Regions from separate parts of the Mesorhizobium sp. B2-2-3 genome, predicted to be linked through region 3. Evidence: riboswitches for the same ligand, from Rfam matches in the RefSeq annotation. Region 3 holds a riboswitch; each other region holds the start of a gene.
The links. A riboswitch is a leader RNA that binds a small molecule or an ion and turns the genes downstream of it on or off. The one in region 3 is predicted to bind cobalamin.
Positions count from the first base shown of each region.

Region 1: it holds a riboswitch for cobalamin, as region 3 does, so the genes downstream of both, bluB (5,6-dimethylbenzimidazole synthase) here and FJ951_RS17895 (CbtB domain-containing protein) in region 3, are expected to answer to the same signal.
Region 2: it holds a riboswitch for cobalamin, as region 3 does, so the genes downstream of both, FJ951_RS14640 (ABC transporter ATP-binding protein) here and FJ951_RS17895 (CbtB domain-containing protein) in region 3, are expected to answer to the same signal.

Region 1 is NZ_VFWC01000004.1:299,169-303,472, reverse strand. It holds gene FJ951_RS10045 (pirin family protein) at 1-28, opposite strand, end outside; gene FJ951_RS10040 (DUF2277 domain-containing protein) at 69-335, opposite strand; gene FJ951_RS10035 (exodeoxyribonuclease VII small subunit) at 434-685, opposite strand; gene FJ951_RS10030 (histone deacetylase family protein) at 689-1,615, opposite strand; cobalamin riboswitch at 1,737-1,917, shown strand; gene bluB (5,6-dimethylbenzimidazole synthase) at 1,966-2,718, shown strand; gene FJ951_RS10020 (TetR/AcrR family transcriptional regulator) at 2,762-3,367, opposite strand; gene FJ951_RS10015 (MFS transporter) at 3,486-4,304, shown strand, end outside.
Region 2 is NZ_VFWC01000007.1:88,338-92,641, forward strand. It holds gene FJ951_RS14630 (Gfo/Idh/MocA family oxidoreductase) at 1-728, opposite strand, end outside; gene FJ951_RS14635 (LacI family DNA-binding transcriptional regulator) at 910-1,935, shown strand; cobalamin riboswitch at 1,998-2,207, shown strand; gene FJ951_RS14640 (ABC transporter ATP-binding protein) at 2,463-3,251, shown strand; gene FJ951_RS14645 (ABC transporter substrate-binding protein) at 3,291-4,238, shown strand; gene FJ951_RS14650 (iron ABC transporter permease) at 4,247-4,304, shown strand, end outside.
Region 3 is NZ_VFWC01000009.1:71,440-75,743, reverse strand. It holds gene FJ951_RS17905 (MFS transporter) at 1-563, shown strand, start outside; gene FJ951_RS17900 (aromatic ring-hydroxylating dioxygenase subunit alpha) at 567-1,736, opposite strand; cobalamin riboswitch at 1,871-2,067, shown strand; gene FJ951_RS17895 (CbtB domain-containing protein) at 2,103-2,282, shown strand; gene FJ951_RS17890 (CbtA family protein) at 2,298-3,095, shown strand; gene cobU (bifunctional adenosylcobinamide kinase/adenosylcobinamide-phosphate guanylyltransferase) at 3,088-3,603, shown strand; gene cobO (cob(I)yrinic acid a,c-diamide adenosyltransferase) at 3,605-4,219, shown strand.

The DNA of each region.
Region 1 (4,304 bases), on a different contig from region 3:
CAGGATCCTTCCCGGGAAAGAAGCTCATGAACTCTCCTTGTCAGCGGCCGATGGCTGCTTTGGCCAGATCAGGCAAAGCGGATCGCCGCCTTCGCCCGCAGCTTGGCCGCAACCTCCTCGCGATTGCGCGGATGCTGGTTGGTTTCAAGCGAATCGAGAAGCTCGCGCGCCGACGCCGCGATGGCCTCGACGGCATGGTCGAATGCGTGCTGGTTCTGCTTCGAAGGCCGCGTCGTTCCGCTCAGCTTGCGAACGAATTGAAGGGCTGCATCGCGCACCTCGTCGTTGGTCGCCGGCGGATCAAAATTGAACAGGGTCTTGATGTTTCTGCACATCGCTTCCGTATCTCCTCTTGTCCTGGAGCCGTTTCAATCGGGACGCGTTCTATCCTCAATCATGATCGTGTCAAAAACCAGAGAGACGGCTGCGTGCCTCAATCCGCGTCCAGCGGCTCCGTCCCGACCGGCTTGCCGTCGCGGGACAGCCTGATCTTCTCCACCTTGTCCTCGGCCGCCTTGAGCAGCCGGTCGCAATGCACCTTCAGCGCCTCGCCGCGCTCGTAGATCCTAATGGACTGGTCGAGCGGCACATCGCCACGCTCCAGATCATCGACGATCTTCTCCAGCGCGTCGAGAGCCTGTTCGAAGCTCATCGCCTTGACGTCTTCGTTGGTTTCACCAGCCATCATTCATCCTTTCATCAGTCGCCCGACATGGGCGGCGACCGAAAATGCCAATCCTTGCAGATCGTAGCCGCCCTCGAGCAGGCTGACGAGCCGGTTGCCGCTGTGGCGCGCCGCGCGCTGCATGAGTTGGCCGGTCGCCCAGTCGAAATCATCCTCGGTCAGGTTGATCTCGGCCAGCGGGTCGCGATGATGCGCATCGAAGCCGGCCGAAATGATGATCAGGTCGGGTGCAAAATTGTCGAGCGAGGGCAGCACGCGCGACAGGAAGGCATCGCGGAACGCCTCGCTGCCGGTCTGCGGCGCAAGCGGCGCGTTGACGATGTTGCCGGCGCCGGTTTCGTTCTTTGCTCCGGTGCCGGGGTAGAGCGGCATCTGGTGCGTCGAGCAATAAAGCACGGACGGATCGTCCCAGAAAACATCCTGCGTGCCGTTGCCGTGATGCACGTCCCAGTCGACGATGGCGACACGTTCGATATCGTGTTTGCGCTGTGCATAACGTGCGGCGATGGCCGCCGTGTTGAACAGGCAGAAGCCCATCGCGGTCGCTTTCTCGGCATGATGGCCGGGCGGCCGGGCGGCGACGAAAACGTTGTCTGCCCTGCCGGCAAAGACGTCGTCGACGGCGGCGTTGGCGGCTCCGATCGCGGTGATCGCCGCCTGCCAGCTCTTCGGGCTGGCCGTTGTGTCGGCATCGATGCGGGCGATGCCCGTCTCGGGAATGGCGGCGCGTACCCGCTCGACGAAATCCTCGGGATGCGCGTAGAGAATGGTGGCCTCGTCGCCTTGTGGCGCCTCGAGGCGGTCGAGCGCGGCAAAAGCCTCGTCGTCGAGCACGCGCTCGATGGCGCGCAAGCGGTCCGGCCGCTCCGGATGGCCGGGTGGCGTGATGTGCTCGAGGAAGATCGGATGGGTGTAGAGACGAGTGGCCATGCTCCCTATCTAGTGCCCCGGCGCGGCGATGGCCATGCGTTGCGGCCTGATGGTTGGGGAAAATCGCGCTTGCGTCCGTTCGCGTCGCCGCGGGGATTGGCGGCGCAGGGGCTTCGTCGTAAAGTCCCCGCCACTGCCTGGTGCCCGCCGCGAGCGGGAGAATCGGGAACACGGTTTGATACCGTGGCGTGCCCAACGCTGTAAGGGGGACCGCGCCGGTAAATGCCACTGTCGATGACGGGAAGGCGCCGGATGCGGGTTGATCCCGAGCCAGAAGACCGGCCTGGCAGGCATCGTCATCCGCATGGTCAGGCGGACGGCAGTTGATTGCAATCGCAAGGGGACAAGCGATGCCGGACAATATGACCATCCCCGTGGGTGACGGATTCGACCAGATGGCGCGCGATGCGGTCTACCGCGCCATGTTCACGCGGCGCGATGTCCGCAGCCATTTTACATCAGAGGCCGTCGACGACGAGGTCTTGGCGCGGCTGCTGCTTGCCGCCCATCACGCGCCATCGGTCGGCTTCATGCAGCCATGGAATTTCATCGTCATTCGTGGCACCGAACGACGGGAACAGGTGCGCGACCTGTTCCTCGCTGCGCGCGAGCAGGAATTGCCGGCGATCGAGGAAGAGCGGCGGGCACTCTACCGCAAGCTCAAGCTGGAAGGCATCTGCGAAAGCGCGCTCAATATCTGTATCACCTGCGACCGCCGACGCTCACAGGGTTCGCCGCTGGGACGCTGGCACAATCTCGAGATGGATCTCTACAGCACGGTCTGCGCGGTGCAGAATTTCTGGCTGGCGGCGCGCGCCGAAGGCGTCGGCGTTGGCTGGGTCAGCATTATCGAGGCGCAGGCGTTGAAAGGCCTTCTGTCGATTCCCGAGCATGTGACGCCGGTGGCCTATCTCTGTGTCGGCCGTGTCTCGGAGTTCGCGCCGAAACCGGACCTCGAAACACATGGCTGGGGGCGGCGGCTGCCGCTGCCCGAGCTGATCATGAGCGAGACGTTTTGCGGACAGGGCGAAGTTCCGCTCAAATCAACGATCGCACGCCTCAAGGCGGCAACATGCGAAAAGTCTGACAAACCCTTGATTTGATTGCGGATACGGCATGCCCAGAGCTGCCGGCGGCCTGCCGTCGTCAGGCGGCTCCGGCATCCTTCCTCAACAATCCTTCGAGCAGTTGCTTGAATGCCGCCACCACGGTCTTTGATGTCGCTTCCGGGTCGTTCGAATTGGCGATCCGCTGCGCCGCCTGGCTGCTCGCCCCGTTGATCAGCCGTGCCGCGGTCTCGGGGTCTACGCCCGGGACAACTACCCCGTCGCCCTGCAGCGTCGTCAGGTGATCGGTCATCGACGCGACGCAGGCATTGGCGTTCGGCCATTGCGCGGGATCCCCCAGCACGGCCGGACCGTCCCGAAACATGATGCGCTGGATTTCCGGCTCCAGCGCCATTTCGATGTAGCTCGTGCATTCGTCGACGAAGCTTTGCCAGCGGGTCGGTGCTTTCGCTGCAACCTCATTCACCCGTGCCGCCATCTCGGCGTCTATCTCGGCGATAACCGCCTGCAAAAGCCCCTTCTTGTCCCCGAAATGATGATAGAGCGCACCGCGCGTCAGCCCGGCCGATGCGGTGAAATCATCCATCGATGCCTCGGCATAACCGATCGTTCCGAACGCATGCCGGGCCGCGGCAATCAATTTGGCGCGCGTTTCGGCGATCATTTCCCTGCGGGGCTTGTGCATCTCTTCTGGCCTTATCCACATACGTCACGTATGCCAATTGACATACGCGACGTATGATCTATTTAGTTCATACGCATCGTATGTAATTTCCGAATCGCCTTTTGTCGAGGAACGGACCATGCAGAACCCCTATTCCGAGATCTTTCGAGCCCCTGGCGCCAAGGGCTTTGCCGCTGCAGGCTTCATGGCGCGCCTGCCGATCGCCATGGCGCCGATCGGCATCGTGGCGATGCTGTCGCAGACGCGTGGCGAATACTGGCTGGCGGGTGCCGTCTCGGCGACATTCGCGCTGGCCAACGCTTTCCTGGCGCCGCAGATCTCCAGGCTGGTCGACCGCCTCGGCCAGACATGGATCGTCGTGCCCACCACCATCATCTCCGTGCTGGCATTCCTGCTGCTGATTGCGTCGGCCAACCAGGATTGGCCGGTATGGACAATGTTCGTGTCGGCGCTGCTGGCAGCGGCCATGCCCAGCATGCCGGCAATGGTGCGCGCGCGCTGGACCGAGCTTTTTCGCGGCCGGCCGGAGATGAACACCGCCTTCGCCTTCGAATCGGCGGCCGACGAACTGGTCTATATCGCCGGCGCGTCGCTGTCGGTGGGCCTCAGTGCGGCGCTGTTTCCGGAAGCAGGCATGCTGGCGAGCACGTTGTTTCTCGCTTTGGGCTCGATAGCATTCATCCTGCAGCGATCGACCGAGCCGAAAGTGCGGCCGGTGGACCATGGTTCGACTGGCTCGGCAATCCGCCTGCGGCCGGTACAGATCATCACCTTCACCCTGATCTTCATCGGCGCGACCTTCGCGACGACGGAAGTGAGCACCGTGGCGATCACCAAGGAGTTCGGCCAAGCCGGTGCCGCAAGCCTGGTGATCGGCGTCTATGCGCTGGGATCGTTCGTGTTGGGCATCGTGGTCGGCGCGCTCAACCTCAAGACG
Region 2 (4,304 bases), on a different contig from region 3:
CGCCAACTGCCTTCCCAACTGGTGCGGAAACCGTCGGCGCACCAACTGCCGCGATAGGTGAACATCTTGCCCTGGCCGAGCTCGAAGGTGGCGCTTGCCGACGATCCCTGCCGGTACCAGGAATTGGCCGGCTCCCATTCCCGGCAATACACTTCGGTCGGCTCGCCATCGACCATGTAGCGGGCGGCGTCGAACGTATGGATCGCCATGTCGAGCAGCAGCACGTGGCGCATGTCTTCGCGGAAACCGCCGAAATGCGGTGCCACGAAAAAATCGGCATGGATGCTGGTCGCAGCGCCGATGGCGCCGGAGCCGAGAAAGCGCCGGATGCGCCGGACGTTGGCGACGTAGCGGCGGTTCTGCACCACGGCATGGACGCGTCGGGCGCGCCGGGCAGCGTCGATGATGGCGCGCGCATTGTCCGGGCTGTCGGCCAGCGGCTTTTCCGTCAACAGGTGACAGCCATGGGCAAAGGCCGAATTCGCCACCGCGCCGCGGGCGGCGGGCACGACCACGTCGAACACCGCATCGGGTCGGGTCTGGCCCAGAATGGCGTCGAGATCGGTCCCGATCGCGACCCCTGCGAGGTCGTATTCGCGGGCCCGCTGGCGCGCCCTGTCGGCGTCGAGGTCGACGAGACCGACGATCCTGACGGCAGGGGATTGGCTGATGGCCTCGAGCCAGGTTTTGCTCATGGCTCCGCACCCGACCAGGACGACGTGCATCATCCAGCGCTCCTCCGGCCAACCCCTCCTGGCTGGCACCCACGGCAGTCCGTAAATGACTTCCGTAAACGTTTACGATGACACACCCGATGGCATATATTGTCAATCGGATTTGTACCGTCGGCTCTGAAACGCCTTGGCCGCACGACCGGCTGGTGCTAGCCAGAAGCAGGAGGGGGAGGTCTTGGCGTCCAGCATTCACGATCTTGCGCGGCACCTGAACATTTCGATCGGTACAGTCTCGCGCGCGCTTAACGGGCGCGCCGACGTGAACGCCGAGACACGCCAGCGCGTGCTCGAGGCGGCCCGGAAGCTCAATTATTCACCGAACCACTCGGGCAGGAACCTACGCCGCGGCACCACCCATGCCGTGGCTTTCATGCTGCAGCCGCATCCGGGCGACCAGCAGTATGGCGAGCCGTTCTTCATTCCGTTCCTCACCGGACTGCAAGCGACATTGGCCGAGTGCGGGCTGGACCTGATCATCGTCATGGGCGCGCCGGCGGATTATCAACAGGAGCGGCTGCGCCGCGTCGTCGAGACGCGTCGTGCCGATGCCGTCGTACTGGCCTGGACGCGGCGCGAGGACGATCGCATCGACTATCTGAGCAAGGCCGGCTTTCCCTTCGCGACGCTCGGCCGAAGCCGGTCCGGCGACGACAGCTATCCCTCTCTGGATCTGGATTTCGAGAAGGCGGGCGCCGATGCGGTCGACCGGCTGGTTGCGCGTGGCCACCGCCGCATCGCCGCCATCCGGCCGTCGCTTGACCTGAATTTCGGTTATCTGTTTCTGGAGGGTTATTGCAAGGCGCTGCGGCGGCACGGCATCGAAGTCGATCCCGGCCTGATTGTGGACGGTTTTATCAACGAAGCCGGTGGCTACGCGGTGACACCGCAAGTCATGCGGTCGAAGGATCCGCCGACCGCGATTATCTTCAACAACGACTCGATGGCGCTCGGCGGCTGCAAAGCGCTCGCCGAAATGGGGATCAAGCCCGGGCAGGATGTCGCGGTGATCGTCATCGTCGACACGCCGCTCTGCCGTTATTTCTCGCCGGCGCTGACCGGCTTTCGTCCGAGCCTTGACCCGATGGGGCGGCGGCTCGGCGAAATCCTGCTCGCCTCGCTCCCGGCTTTCGCCGGCGCGAAAGGGCCAGAGATCATTCGCGAGGTCTGGCCGCTGGAACTGGTGGCGCGCGATAGCGATTGACCACACGTTTGTATTGTTATAACAGAACATACATCGACCTTGCCTTGACGCTGCCTGCATCCTAGGCTGCGACTCGTGATGGTCCCCGCGCCGCAAGGCGAGGGGTGAAAAGGGAACATGGTGAGGCCCGATTTTCGGGTCGAAGCCATGGCTGCCCCCGCAACTGTAAGCGGCGAGCAAAATCCGAGAAGCCACTGGCCGGCAAGGCTGGGAAGGCAGGATGGCGCAACGACCCGCGAGCCAGGAGACCTGCCATCTGCATGAGTTGACCGGACGGGGTGTGCCGGGAGGAGACGCAGGTTTCGGTCTTGTCGACCGGTTCAAGCCAGCTTCCTTCCGTCGCCATTTTGAAAGTGACGGAAGTTGGACGGCTCCATCGATCGCGTACATCGCATTGCCATGCATCGCATCGTCGTGTGCACGCTTTGCCGCGATATCGCCACCGAGGTGAATTCAGGCCAGCGTCCGGCAGGACTGGCAAGCAAGACGCTGGCCCGTATTCCGGCAGGCCCTGCAAGGAATTGCCCATGACCGCGCCGCTTCTCGATGCCCGCGACCTGGCCGCAGCGGCGGATGGCCTGCATCTGGTGTATCCGGTCAGCCTTTCGGTGGCGGCGGGCGACCGTCTCGCCATCATCGGTCCCAACGGCGCCGGCAAGACGACATTGCTGCGCATGCTATCGGGCATGCTGAGGCCGAGTTCGGGCGAAGTGAAGCTAACCGGGCGCTTGCTGGACAGGATTTCGACCGCCGAGCGGGCGCTGCACATCGCCGTCGTCGGCCAGACCGATCAACCGGATCCACGGCTGGCGGTGATCGACTATGTCGAGCTCGGCCGGGTTCCGCATACCGGCCGCAGGCACAGGAGCGAGGAACGCGACATTGTCGTCGAGGCTCTGCGCCGGACCGGGCTGTTGCCGCTGCTTGGCCGCACCATCGGCTCGCTGTCGGGCGGCGAGCGCCAGCGCGCCCAGCTTGCCCGCGCCATCGCGCAGGAGCCGAAGATCCTGTTCCTCGACGAGCCGACCAACCATCTCGACCCGCGGGCGCGCAGCGAGTTGCTCGAACTGGTTGCAGGCCTCGGCATGACCGTGATCGCGGTGCTGCACGATCTGGCGCTGGTGACGCCTTTCGCCACCAGGGTCGCGGTGATGAGCCATGGCCGGTTGCATGTGCTGGCGCCGCCACGCGAAGCACTCACTCAGCAGCTGATCCGCGAGATCTTCGGTGTCGAGGTCTTTAGGTTGCGCCACCCGACGGAGGACCGCGAGCTGACGGTGTTCGAGGTTCCGAACCGTGCCGCGCCATCTTCGTGAGCGCAGATCCAATTCCCGTGCAACGAAGGAGCAACATCCGTGAAACGCCTTGCCGTATCTCTTGCCTTCTCCCTGCTGGCCTCTACGGCCTTCGCCTTTCCGGTGACGGTCGACAGCTGCGGCAAGTCGCTGACCTTCGACGCGCCTCCAAAGCGCGCTGTCATTCACGATCTCAACATGGCCGAGATGGCCTTCGCCCTGAAGCTGCAGCCGTCGATCGTCGGCCTGACCGGCATCACCGGATGGTACAAGGTCGGCCCCGAATTCAAGGCCGAGCAAGGCTCGATCCCGGAACTGGCGCCCAAATATCCGACGCTGGAAAACCTGGTCGCTGTCGAGCCCGACTTCTTCTTCGCCGGCTGGTATTACGGCATGAAGCCGGGCGGCGAGGTGACGCCCGATACGCTGGCGCCACACGGCATCAAGACCCTGGTGCTGACGGAAAGCTGCGTCCATCTCGACAAGAACCGGCCTGCCGCTTCGATGGACCTGCTCTATGGCGATGTCGAGAAGCTGGGCAAGATCTTCGGCAAGGAGGCCGAAGCGGATAAGCTCGTCTCCGGCTGGAAGGCGCAGCTCGCCGAAATCGCCGCAAAGGTCGGCGACCGCAGGGGAACGCGCGTCTTCCTCTATGATTCCGGCGAGGACAAGCCGTTCACATCAGGCAAGTTCGCCATTCCCAACGCCATGATTTCCGCGGCCGGCGGCGACAACATCATGGCCGACATGGACACCAGCTGGGGCAACACGGATTGGGAGACGGTGGCCTCGCGCAATCCGCAATTCCTCATCCTGCTCGACTATCAGGATGGCGGCGGCTACCGGAAGCTGCTCGATTTCCTGAAAGCGCATCCGGCAATGAAGGAGATAGACGCGGTCAAGAACGAACGCTTCGTGGCGCTTCGCTATGCCGAACTGACACCCGGACCGGCCAACATCGAAGCGATCGGCAAGATCGCCAGGGCGATGCATCCGGAAGCATTTTAACCGGGAAGATGACTTTGCGGCACAAGGCATTCGTATTGGCCATGATGGCGGCCGCGTCGGCTATGG
Region 3 (4,304 bases):
GCCGCTTCGTCGCGCAGCCGAGGCTGAGGCTGGCCTGGCTGATCGCCTTCGGCCGCTCCTGCTTCTGGACGACATTTTTCGTCTATGGTCCGCTGTTCATGGTCATCACCGGTGAGGGCGAACTTGCCGGCGGCATTCTGGTTTCGGCAGGCAACGCGCTTTTGTTCATGGCGATTTTCTGGGGCAAGGCCGGCAAGCGCTTCGGCGGCCGCAGGACCATGACTTTTGCCTATTTCGCCATGTCGGTGGTGCTGCTGGCGGCGGGTGCCGTCGGCGAAAGCGCGCCGCTCGTCACCGGCGCCTTCCTGCTGTGCGGCGCCTTCTTCACCATCGCGCTCGACGCGCTGGGCTCGACCGCCTTCATGCGCTCGGTCCGCTCTTATGAGCGGGCGCAGATGGCTGCGGTCTACCGCACTTATCTCGACTTTTCCGAACTGACGCCGCCGCTGGTCTACTCGGTGGTGCTGGCCTTTTTCGGACTGGGCTCGGTTTTCGTCACGCTCGGCCTGCTTGCGGCGGTCTGCGGTTATGTCACCTGGCGGTATCTGCCGAAGTCGCTGTGAAGCTTACGGCACAAGCGCAGCATGTCGTTCGCGTACCCAATCGTGGAAGCGGTGGAGGTCGTACTCCTCCGGCATCAGCACGCCGGCCTTATGGCGCATGGAGCGCAGCCCTTTCTGGTTGACCTCGCAGATCGCGGCATCCTCCTCCAGCACCTGGGTGCCGAATCCGACGATGTTGTCGATGTCGGTGGCGGCGAGCGCGTCGGGCGCGAACAGCCATTCGGCGGTCAATTCGGTCTGCTCGGGGCCAAGCGGCACCAGCCGTACGGACCTGACATAGTCGACGTGGCCGACGATGAACATCGAGGGCAGGCTGGTGGCGTAGGTCTGGCCGGCGGCGTGCTCGGCCGGCGTCAGGCCCGAAAAGACCGGCCCATGCGCCTGGCCGTCACGTGACCATGTTTCGGCACCCGCCCGCAGCCCGCCGGAAAATTCCGGCGCGTCATTGTCGGCATGGCGGGTCCATTCGGGGTCGTCATGCCGGCCCATCAGGCCCCGGCCGTAGATCGGCACCAGCCGCGACAGGTCCTTGTGGACGCCGGGGCAATGCAGGCACTCGTTGAAGTTTTCCCAGAAGATTTTCCAGTTGGAGTTCATCATTTTGCGCAGCACATGGCCCGATACCAGCGATTCCAGCGGCCAGTTACCGAGATCGCCGGAGGCCGGGTCGAAGGATGATTGCGCCGAGCCGGCGGCATCTTCCGCGAGATTGACGAAGACGAAGCCGCGCCAGACCGACAGCGCGACGCGATAGAGCGGATGGTCCGCCTTGTCGAAACCTTCGGGCAGCGTTTTCGACGGCACGCGCACGAGATCGCCGCGCAGCGAATAGGACCATGCGTGGTAGGGGCAGGTGATCAGCCGCGCCTTCAGCCGGCCCTCGCGTTCCTGGTAAAGCTGCGAGCCGCGATGCCGGCAGGTGTTGTGGAAGGCGCGCAGTTCGCCGGTATCGTCACGCAGCACGACGATCTCCTGGGTGCCGACACGGAAGGTGTGGAAAGCCAGCGGTTGGGCGAGATCAGCTTCACGGCAGACGAGCAGCCAGTTCCTGTACCAGATGGCGTCGAGGTCGCGCTGGTAGGCCGCCGCATCCCAATAGGCCGAGGACGGCAATGTCGGCTCGGCCCGGGTGAGGCCGTTATAGGGGGCGTGCTGGCTCTGGACGGGCTGCATGGCTGGCCTCCTGTGAGGATGGCAGCCGACACCCGGCCACGGAAATTGTCAATTGCAGCGGAGCAAGCGGCCGGACGGCGCTAAAGCGCTTGTCGCCGTCGGAATTTGGTTTGCCGGATGCGGCGATTTTCCCTATAGTCACCTTCGTCGTCGGTTCCGATTGGAGCCAAGAGGGAATGCGGTGCGGGCAGATTTGTTGCCCAATGCCGTGGCTGCCCCCGCAACTGTGTGCGGTAGTCCTCTCCATATGCCACTGAAGATTTTCTTCGGGAAGGTGGGGAAGGGCGCTGATCCGCGAGCCAGGAGACCTGCCGGCGACAGGAAACTGACTTCGATGCCCTCGGGTGGAGGGTGAAAGGACAAGACATGAATACCGCTTCCGTCTCCCTCGGCGCCTCCATCTCCTCGCAGTCGCGCCTCCTGCAGCTCGCGCTCGCGGCGCTGCTCGGCGTTTTCGTCGTAGGCTTTGTCGGTTTCTCGCATATCGACGCGGTCCACAATGCCGCGCACGACTATCGCCACTCGATGGCGTTTCCCTGCCACTGATAGGGATTTGACATCATGAACCTGTTTCGCAACGTCGTGTTCATCGCGGCGATCGCAGGGCTCGTGGCCGGTGTCGTTCTCGCCTGCATGCAGGCCTATGCCACCGTGCCGTTGATCCTGAAGGCGGAAGTCTACGAACAGGCCGGCGGCGGCCACCACCACGACCATACCGCACCGGCCCCGACCGACAACAACGCCATGAACTCTGCCGCCCCGGCGGGCAATGCCATGAGCTCCGCCGCGCCGGCAGCCGCTGAAGCTGTTCCGGCTGAAGAGGAAGGCTGGGCGCCGGCCGACGGCTTCGAGCGCTTCGCCTTCAGCGTGCTTGCCAACATCGTCACCGGCATCGGCTTCGCGCTGGTCCTGGTCGCGGTTTCGGAATTCGCCGGCGGCATCGGCAACTGGCGCCAGGGCGTGTTCTGGGGACTGGCCGGCTTTGCCGTGTTCACGCTGGCGCCGGGCCTCGGCCTGCCGCCGGAACTGCCGGCCATGCCTGCCGCCGAGCTTCTGCCACGCCAGATCTGGTGGACGGCGACGGTGGCGGCGACGGCGATCGGCCTTGCCCTGATCGCCTTCCGCAAATCACTGCCGCTGGCGATTCTGGGCGTGGTGTTGATCGTCGCGCCGCATATTGTCGGCGCGCCGCAGCCGGACAGTTTCGAGACGCCGATTCCGGAAGGCCTGCATCATCAATTCGTGGTGGCGGTGACCGTAACCAACCTGGTGTTCTGGCTCGTGCTCGGCGCTGCCGTCGGCGTGGTGCGTGGACGCTTCACCGGCAGCGCGACGAGCCTGCGCGACAGCTTTGCCTGATCGCGGAAGACTGACCTTCATCATCGGCGGTGCGCGCTCCGGCAAGAGCGCGCACGCCGAAACGCTGATGACGGCCTTGCCTTCGCCATGGACCTACATCGCCACGGCGCAAGCCTATGACGACGAGATGCAGCAGCGCATCGCGTTGCACCGGTCGCGGCGCGGCGAGGGCTGGACGACCATCGATGCACCGCTTGGCCTTGTCGGTGCACTCGAGGCCCTACCGGAGGACCAGCCGGTCCTTGTCGACTGCCTGACGCTCTGGCTGACCAATCACATGCTGGCCGATCATGATGTAGAGGCCGAATGTCGGCGGCTGGCTGACATGCTGTCGCGGCCGCGCGGACCCTGGTTCGTGGTATCCAACGAGGTCGGGCAAGGCATCGTGCCCGACAATGCGCTGGGGCGCCGGTTCCGCGACGCCGCCGGCCGGCTCAACCAGCAGGTCGCGGCGATTGCCGAGAGCGTGCTTTTGATGGTGGCGGGGCTGCCGCTCAAGGTGAAGTGACATGACCGACATCGACGAAAAGGACGAAGAGCGCCACCGCGCCAAGATGGCCAAGCGCAAGGCGGTCCAAGACGCCGAGGTGGCGAGCAAGACGGTCGAAAAGGGGCTGCTGATCGTCAACACCGGCCCGGGCAAAGGCAAGACCACGGCTGCCTTTGGCCTGGCGCTGCGGATGCTGGGCTACGGCAAGCGCGTCGGCGTCGTCCAGTTCATCAAGGGCAAATGGCATACGGGTGAGAAGGAGGCCTTCGCCGCCTTCGGCGACCGCGTCGTCTGGCACGCGATGGGCGAGGGGTTCACCTGGGAGACGCAGGATCTGAAGCGCGACATCGCGGCGGCCGAGGCCGCCTGGGCCAAGGCGCTGGAGCTGATGGCCGATCCGTCGATCAGTCTCGTCGTGCTCGACGAACTCAACATCGCGCTGCGCTACGAGTATCTCGATCTGGACAAGGTGGTTGCCGCGCTGAAAGCGCGCCGCGAGGGCCTGCATGTCGTCGTCACCGGCCGCAACGCCAAGCCGGCGCTGGTCGAGGCGGCCGACCTGGTGACCGAGATGGGGCTGACCAAGCACCATTTCGCGGCGGGCGTGAAGGCGCAGCAGGGGGTGGAGTTTTGAGAGCTGTTGTCCCCTTTTGTGGATGAGCATTCAAGTCTGGTCGCCAAACGCTTCCAGCAGGGCTCACTTCCTTTCCCTCCGGAGG